2 regions of the Mesorhizobium sp. B263B2A genome follow, and region 2 is predicted to be linked to the other one. Evidence: riboswitches for the same ligand, from Rfam matches in the RefSeq annotation. Region 2 holds a riboswitch; the other holds the start of a gene.

Region 1 (4,407 bases), on a different contig from region 2:
AAAACTCTTCTCGATGTTCTTGGCTTCGATCACCAGCTTGCCGGATTCGGCGGCGTCGCTGGCCACCATGGTCGCCGAACCCTCGGCGCCGCGATGGCCGCGAAAATTCTTGCGCATGGTCTGCAACTCGCCGAGGCGGCGCATGTTGCGCTTGCGCCGCGCCGTCACGCCATAGCGCAGCCAGTGCTCCTCGCGCACGATCTGGCGGCCGAGCTTGTGCTGCTCGCGCTCTTCCTCTTCCAGCACCTGATCGCGCCACTCCTCGAAATGGCCAAAACCCTTGTCGAGCCTGCGGGTCTGGCCGCGGTCGAGCCAGATGGTGGCGCGCGAGACGCGTTCGAGGAAACGGCGGTCGTGCGAGATGACGATATGTGCCGATGAGGTGCGGACAAGCTCTTCTTCCAGCCACTCGATGACCGACAGATCGAGATGGTTGGTCGGCTCATCAAGCAGCAGGATGTCCGGTTCCGGCGCCATGACGCGGGCAAGGGCGGCGCGCCTGGCCTCGCCACCGGACAGATCGTTCGGCCGCTCCTCGCCCGACAGGCCGAGATGCTCCATCAGATAGCTGGCGCGGTAGGGATCATCGGCGGGGCCAAGCCCTGCCTCGACATAGGCGCGGACCGTTGCGAAACCTTCCATGTCGGGCATCTGCGGCAGATAGCGCACGGTCGCCGACGGCTGGCGGAACACCTCGCCGTCCTGGGGTTCGATCAGGCCGGCGGCGATCTTGAGCAGCGTCGACTTGCCCGAGCCGTTGCGGCCGACCAGCGCGATCTTGTCGCCGGCCGAAGCGGTCAAGGCGGCGCCATCGAGCAGCGGCGTGCCGCCAAAGGTCAGTTTTATCCCGTCGAGGTTGAGAAGAGGCGGGGCCATGTCAGCTTTCGGGCAAGGGATAGGGATGAGCGAGCAGCAGCGCGCGGCCGTGGCCGAGCGCGATTTCGAGGCCCCCCCGGACCTCGTTGGAGATGGTCAGCGACGAACCGAAGGCCACCTCGACCTGGTTGAGCGGCCATTTGGCGCCGGTGACGGTCAGGCCGGCGAGGTCTGAAAAGCCGAGGATCGAAAACAGCGTGCCGTCGGTATAGTCGAAACCCGTCTTTCCCAACAGCAAGGGCACGCCTTCCTGGGCGCCGCTGGTCAGCACCACTCCGGTGCCGGTCTCGGCCAGCCGCAGGGCGAGCGACAGATGCAGGAAAGCATGGTCGGCCCGTTTGCCGCCGAAAGCGCCTGCCAGCACCAGGCGGGTCGCGCCTCGTTCGAGTGCGGCGGCGATCGCCAGTTCGCCATCGGTCTTGTCCTTCTCCGCCGGAAAGGTCTGGCGGGGCACGGCGGCCAGATCGTCAAGCAGATTGGCCGGTACCGAATCGAAATCACCCACCCAGAGTTCCGGGACAAGGCCGAGCAGCCGCGCATGGCCGATGCCGGCGTCGGCGGCGATCACGCGGCAGCCTTCGATCTGGCGGTCGAGCCGCGGCGTGCGGATGAGATCGCCGCCAAGCAGGATGGTGAATGTGCTCATATCGTGTGGCCCTTACCAGCCCGACACGCGAAACGGAAGGCGGCAAACTCCCACTTGCGCGGTTCATTGGCCCGGCCTATGTGTCGAAACGCTCTAACGGGGTGCCGGACGCGATCTTCGCGGACCGGCTGAGAGGCAGTCTCGCCAACCCGCTGAACCTGATCCGGTTTGTACCGGCGGAGGGATTAGACGTTTCGGACAGTCCGACGCCTCAATTCCTTTCAACTCGAACGAAGGAGGCGCCGATGCGCACGCTTTTATACTCTCTTGTCTCGGCAGCGGTTCTGGCGCTGTCCGGGCCGGCCTTGGCCAAGGACAAGCTCACCGTCTACACCTATGAAAGCTTCACCGCCGACTGGGGTCCAGGCCCCGTGGTGAAGAAGGAATTCGAGGCCGAATGCGGCTGCGATGTCGAGTTCGTCTCGGTCGCCGACGGCGTGGCGCTGCTCAACCGCGTCAAGCTCGAAGGGGCCTCGACCAAAGCCGATATCGTGCTCGGCCTCGACACCAATCTCACCGCCGATGCCAAGGCGACAGGCCTGTTCGCGCCGCATGGCGCGGTGTCCGACGTCGATGTGCCGGGCGGCTGGAGCGACGATACTTTTGTCCCCTTCGACTATGGCTATTTCGCCGTCGTCTACGACACCGAAAAGCTGAAGAACCCACCCAAGAGCCTTAAGGATCTGGTCGAGGGCAGTGCCGACGACAAGATCGTCATCCAGGATCCGCGCACTTCCACGCCGGGTCTCGGCCTGCTTCTGTGGGTCAAATCGGTCTATGGCGACAAGGCGCCGGAGGCCTGGGCCAAGCTCAAGGCGAAGGTGCTGACGGTGACGCCAGGCTGGAGCGAGGCCTATGGCCTGTTCACCAAGGGCGAGGCGCCGATGGTGCTGTCCTACACCACGTCGCCGGCCTATCACATGATCGCCGAGAACACCGAGCGCTACCAGGCGGCTTCCTTCGAGGAGGGCGAATATCTGCAGATCGAGGTTGCCGGCATCACCACGACGGGCGCCAAGAACCCGCTGGCTGCAAAGTTCATGGCCTTCATGACCAGCCCGAAGTTCCAGGACGCCATCCCCGAGACCAACTGGATGTTCCCCGCCGGCAAGACCGACAAGCCGCTCAACCCGGCCTTCGGCAAACTGGTCAAGCCGACCAAGACCTTGCTGTTCAGCCCGCAGGAGGTCGCCGCCAACCGCAAGGCCTGGGTGGACGAATGGCTTTCGGTGATGAGCAGGTAGGGTTCAAGTCTCGTCGGATGTTTGCGCCAAGCCGCCCCCCTCTGGCCTGCCGGCCATCTCCCCCTCAAGGGGGGAGATTGGCAGTTTTGGCGCCTAGCCAAGTCCAGCAGCATTGGAGAATAGCGAAAGCCTCCGCGTGCGCAATCTCCCCCCTTGAGGGGGAGATGTCCGGCAGGACAGAGGGGGGTGGGCTCGGCCTTCGCCAGGTATTTCCTTCGATCGATACCCACCACAGTGTTGGGTAGCGCGAAATGCATACGCGCCACCCCACCGACCCCCGCGTCAGCGCCGGCATCACCGCGCTTTCCGCGATCGCGCTGCTGATCGGTGGCGCGTTTGCCGGGCTGCTTGTCGAGGGCGCCCACGATCTCACGGGCGCTTGGGCGGCCTTCGATCCCTATCTGCTGCGCGTCGTGCGCTTCACGCTCTTGCAGGCCGCCCTTTCGACACTTCTCTCGGTCATACCGGCGCTGTTCGTGGCGCGTGCGCTGTCGCGGCACCCGCGCTTCCCGGGCCGCGCCTTCATGCTGCAGCTCTTTGCCGTGCCGCTGGCGCTGCCGGCCATCGTCGCGGCGCTCGGGATCCTGGCGCTCTACGGCCGTGCCGGTTATTTCGCCGGCCTGTTCGGCGCGGTCGGCGGCCAGGGCTGGCCAGGCATTTACGGCCTGTCCGGCATCCTCGTCGCCCATGTCTTCTTCAACCTGCCGCTCAGCACGCGGCTGTTCCTCGAGACGCTGCAGACCATTCCTGCCGACCAGTGGCGGCTGGCGAGCCAGCTTGGCATGGGCGCGCGGCCGGCGTTCCGGCTGATCGAATGGCCGACGCTGCGCGCCGCCTTGCCCGGGGTCGCCGGGCTTGTCTTCATGCTCTGCATCACCTCCTTCACCATCGTGCTGACGCTCGGCGGCGGACCAGGCGCGACGACGCTGGAAGTCGGCATCTATCAGGCGCTCCGCTTCGATTTCGATCCGGCGCGGGCGGTCGCGCTGACGCTGCTGCAGATCGCCTTGACCTTCATCGTGGTGCTGGCGCTGACGCGGCTTGGCGCCAATGTCGTCGGTGACACCAACCTGCCGGTCGCACCGCGCCGTTATCTCTCCGTCAACCGGACCGAGACCTGGCTGAACGCGGCGCTCATCGTGCTGGCGCTGCTGTTCGTTGCCGGACCGATGGCGGCCACGGTGATCGCCGGGCTTGGCGCCGATCTCGGCCGGCTCGCCGGCGAGGCCGCGGTCCGGCAGGCGACGCTGACGAGTGCGGTGCTGGCCTTCCTGTCGGCGCTGCTTTCGGTGATGCTGTCGCTGGCCTTGACCATGGCGCGCAGGGCGCTGGCGCTGAACCGCCGCTCCGGGCCAAGGACGCTGCTCGAACACGCCACCGATACCGGCGCGGGGTTCGTCCTGGTCGTGCCGCCCATCGTCATCGGCGCCGGCTGGTTCCTGCTGCTGCGTCATGCCGGCGATGTCTTCGCCATCGCCCCGGTCATGGTCGTCACCGTCAATGCGGTGATGGCGATGCCTTTCGCGTTGCGCGCCGTCCGTCCCGCCTATGATGCGGGCAGCGAGCGTCACGAACGGCTCTGCGCGCAGCTGGGCATTGTCGGATGGGCCAGGCTGCGGCTGGTCGACTGGCCGTCGCTGC
Region 2 (4,407 bases):
ACCGGTCGGGTCGCGCGGACGCGGCAACGGCACCCTGATCTCACGCAGCACACGGGCCGGGCGCGCCGACAGCACATAGATGCGGTCGGACAGGTATACGGCTTCGCGCACATCGTGGGTGATCAGCAGTGCCGTCCAGCGATGGTGCCGCCACATCTGCTCGAGCCAACGCTGCATGGCGGCGCGGGTCAGTGCGTCGAGCGCGCCGAAAGGCTCGTCGAGCAAAAGCATGTCGCGCTCCTGCACAACCGTGCGCAACAGCGCCGCGCGCTGGCGCATGCCGCCCGAAAGCTGCGCCGGAAAATGCCGCTCGAAGCCGGCAAGTCCGAATTCGGCGAACAGCGGCGCGACCCGCGCCCGTGCTGCCTTGCGCTTGATGCCTTGCACTTCGAGCCCGAGTGTCGCGTTGTCGAGGATGCGCCGCCACGGCATCAACGCATCGCGCTGCGGCATGAAGGCAAAATGCCGGCCGTGATCGTCGAGCGGCACGCCGTCGAACAACATCTCGCCTTCGCCATGTTCGGCGCCGGTCAGAAGCTGGAACAGCGTCGACTTGCCGGCGCCCGACGGTCCGAGGATCGAGACGAATTCGCCGGCACCGACGTTGAGCGAAATGTCGGCAAGAACGTCGAGCCCGCCAAACGCCTTGCGCACATGTCGCAATTCGAGCCGGCTCATCTCCGCGCCGCCTCTGCCGCGGCTTGCTTGCCCGCGGCCCGTTCCCAGGGCATGGCCAAGCGCTGCAGCAGCACCGTCAATCCGAACAGGATGAGAGTAAGCGCGGCGCTGACGCCGACGGCGGCCAGCACCAGGTCGGGGCGAAAATTGTTCTTGGCGTTGAGCATGTAGATGCCCAGCCCCTTGGCGGCACCCGCATATTCGGCGAAGATGGCGCCGACGACGGCATAGGTGATGGAGATCCGCAGGCCAGCGAAGAAATATGGCAGCGCCGAAGGCAGCCGCGCCAGCACGAAGACGCGCCAGCGCCCTGCCCCCATGGCGCGTAGCATCTGGCCGATCTCGGGCTCGGTTGCCTCATAGCCCTCGACCAGCGCCACCAGCATCGGGAAGAAGGTAACCAGCGCCACCAGCATGATCTTCGGCGCCAGCCCGAAGCCGAACCACAGCACCACCAGCGGCGCGATCGCAACCAGCGGCAAGGTCTGGCTGATGATGAAGACGGGAAAAAGCGCGCGCCGCAGCGGCTGGAAGAAGTCTACCAACATCGACAGCGCGAAAGCGGCGCTGAGCGAAAAGGCAAAACCGATGAGCGTGGCGCGGATGGTGGGAATGGCGTTGTCGACCAGCGCGTCACGATTGAGCATCGCCTGCTCAAAGACACGCGAGGGCGCCGGCAGAGTCGTCGGCTTGATGCCGGAATAGGTAGCGTAGAGTTCCCAGGCCACGAGCAGCAACCCGACCGACATTACGGCCGGTACTGCCTTGGCGAGGATGCCCGCGAGGTGACGCGGGCGGCTGAATGACGATGAGACCACGAGAGGACAACCTTGACGGTCGCGCATCGGCGCGAGCGGTTCAGACAGCAGTGGGGCTGTTGGCGGAAACCGTGACGTCGAGGGTTACGTGGCCGGCACCCGGCCCGAAGCGGCAGAAAGCTTCGTTGAGCGCCGAAAAGATCGCGCCCGTATCGCCGCGCAGTTTGGTGCAGAAATTTTTGGAGCGATCGTAGACGCCGGACTGTTTCAAGAAATCGATGCAACCATAGATCTCGTCCATGTGGTCACCGGTACCCATCACATAAAGCGAGAATTGCGCCGCCGCCGGCTGGCCGGTGGCGACCGCGCCATGCACGGCTGCGATGGCGGCTTCCTTGCGCGGGCCGAGCGGCCCGACAGGTCCGCCGAAGGCCTCGGAGCGGCAGATCGGATCGTCCGGCTCGCCTGGGCAGCCACGCGAAATGGCGGCTGACAAAACGCAATGCTTGCCGCTGCGCGCGGCCGCCACGAACAGGTCGCGCAGAGCCGGGAACAGCACTTCGGGCGGCCCGACCAGCAAGGTCGAGATGTCGTCGGTCTCGATCCTGAGCCGGTCACGATAGGGATCGAGCGCACCGAGCGCGCCCAAAATGACGCCGACGAAATCGTCGGCCATGGGATATAGGGAAATCTGTGCGCCTGAAAACATAGCCCGCCTCGCTCCGCTGGTATTACCCAGATCAGCTTCTAGGGTCTGTGGGCTTGCCGCCCCCGTCTCAGCCCCGACCGTACGGAGCACCCCTGTGGATGGGCGCGTTAAAGCACTATTCGATCGATTGGGGAAGCCGTTTTTTTCAGCGAACTGCGCCAAAAGCATTGCGCCAGAGTGGGAGCGATTGGCTCTGGCGGCGCGAGAATTTATCGGGAACCTTCATCAGACCGAGAGGTTGTCCCACCAGTCGCTACGCGACGAGTTCACAGAAATGGAGACAAACCATGTTCATGAAAATCCTCGCAGCTTCGACGCTCACCATCGGCCTGGCCGCATCGGCCATGGCGCAGAGCAATGACACAAGCGGCACCAACGGAGCCGGTAGCGGCAGGTCGGTCACGGTCGATCCGAATACGCCAGCTTCGCCCAACACCGTCGACCCGTCGGTGACCAACAGCACGACTGGCACGCTGGATGATATGAACTCCAACGCGGATCGGAATTGTCCTGCCCATCCGCAGGGCGCGCAGCCCGATGCCAATGGCATGTCGCCGGGTACCACCGCGCCGACGGTTAACGACAAGCATTGCGGCAAGTAGGATTTGCAATGAGAAGAAACCGCGGAGCGAGCGCTCCGCGGCTTCTCAAATCCTGTCGTATGACTGAATCTACGGTACCGCTTTTTCTCGAACCGGCAGCTTCCAGCCTGGCCTGACGAAATGGCAGGTGTAGCCGTTGGGATATTTCTCCAGATAATCCTGATGCTCCGGCTCGGCCTCCCAGAAAGCACCGACCGGCGCGACTTCGGTGACGACCTTGCCGGGCCACAGGCCCGAGGCATCGACATCGGCGATGGTGTCTTCGGCGACGTTCTTTTGCTCGTCGCTGGTGTAGTAGATCGCCGAACGGTAGCTCATTCCGACATCGTTGCCCTGTCGGTTGCGTGTCGTCGGATCGTGGATTTGGAAAAAGCGCTCCAGCAGCGTGCGATAGCTGATCACGGCCGGATCGAAATTGATCTCGATCGCCTCGGCGTGCGTGCCATGATTGCGATAGGTGGCGTTTGGCACATCGCCGCCCGAGTAGCCGACACGGGTCGAGATGACGCCGGGATAGCGCCGTATCAAATCCTGCATGCCCCAGAAACAGCCGCCGGCAAGTACTGCGCGTTCGGTCGAAGTCGCCATGTCACCTCTCCTCAAAAGCAATTCACGGAAAACGGACCGCGATTTCCGTCTTGAATTGCACGACAACAAATTGGATTTCCCATAAATGGGCACTGTCGGCGACTTCGTCCAGTCGCCCGAGCGCGGCGCCGGCGGTGCGTGCGGCCATGCCCCGACGAAATGGCACGACGCGGAACCGGATCCGTGGACTTCAGCTGTGCGGTTGTCCAGCCGGGCTGTCGACAGCAAGCGGCAGGCGCGTGCCGGGCGGGATGGCGGCAAAACTGATCGCCACCGGCGGCGCCTCTTGCGACCAGTTGAAAAGAACGGTCTTGACCGGAATGTTGTCCAGCCATGAGTGCAACTGCGGTGGCACGCCATGGCCCAGCCAAACCATCAGCATGCCGTGGTCGTGCAACCGCTGCAGTGTGATCCAGGGCGCGAACCGCATATCGAGGTCGGTGAAAATCGACGGCTTGTCATAGGCATTGAGACCCGCCAGCATCGCCAGATTGGTGTCGCCGCCGACGATGTCGAGTCGGCCGGGCACAGCCGCGTGCCAGACTGCCTCGGCCTCGTCCGAGATCGGTCGTGCCGGCCAGCAAACGGCGTCCATGCGCCCGCGCACATTGCAGTCCGTCCAGCGGATGGCCGCATAGGCGCCTGACATGCCGACGATGCAGATGAATGCGCAGATCGTCAGTTTTCGCATCTCTGTGGCGCCGAGCCGATGGCCCAAGAACGCCAGCGCGACGACGCCGACAAGATTGTACATCGGCGCGCCCCAGGCTTCGCCTGTGCCGGTAAACAGCGAGGCGACCATGACCAGCGCCGCGGGCCCAAGGCCCATCCACATGAGATAAACACGCGAGCCGCGCTCGACGGGCTCTTGCGGAGCCGGCGAGCGCCGCAGCAGCCCTGATATCGCCAGCACCAGAAAAAAGCCGGAGAGCCCGGCCATCTGGACACCGGCATAATAAAGGCGCGCTCGGTGTTCAGTCACCCATTCGTCACGGCCGGCGAAATAGGTCAGCGGCAGGAAATCGATACGGTAGAGCTCGACGGCCAACGGCGTGGCGACGGCGAGAAAGAC

The links. A riboswitch is a leader RNA that binds a small molecule or an ion and turns the genes downstream of it on or off. The one in region 2 is predicted to bind thiamine pyrophosphate.
Region 1: linked by a shared signal. The riboswitch ahead of thiB (thiamine ABC transporter substrate binding subunit) and the one ahead of LB568_RS24575 (YkoF family thiamine/hydroxymethylpyrimidine-binding protein) in region 2 are both predicted to bind thiamine pyrophosphate.

What each region holds. Positions count from the first base shown of each region.
Region 1 is NZ_JAIUIU010000004.1:46,667-51,073, forward strand. Features, by position in the region: gene LB568_RS09435 (ABC-F family ATP-binding cassette domain-containing protein) at 1-876, opposite strand, end outside; gene LB568_RS09440 (thiamine diphosphokinase) at 878-1,522, opposite strand; TPP riboswitch at 1,610-1,724, shown strand; gene thiB (thiamine ABC transporter substrate binding subunit) at 1,768-2,766, shown strand; gene thiP (thiamine/thiamine pyrophosphate ABC transporter permease) at 3,018-4,407, shown strand, end outside.
Region 2 is NZ_JAIUIU010000018.1:69,516-73,922, reverse strand. Features, by position in the region: gene LB568_RS24585 (ABC transporter ATP-binding protein) at 1-678, opposite strand, end outside; gene LB568_RS24580 (ABC transporter permease) at 675-1,523, opposite strand; gene LB568_RS24575 (YkoF family thiamine/hydroxymethylpyrimidine-binding protein) at 1,537-2,145, opposite strand; TPP riboswitch at 2,136-2,249, opposite strand; gene LB568_RS24570 (hypothetical protein) at 2,433-2,747, shown strand; gene msrA (peptide-methionine (S)-S-oxide reductase MsrA) at 2,817-3,335, opposite strand; gene LB568_RS33575 (hypothetical protein) at 3,358-3,483, opposite strand; gene LB568_RS24560 (glycosyltransferase family 39 protein) at 3,526-4,407, opposite strand, start outside.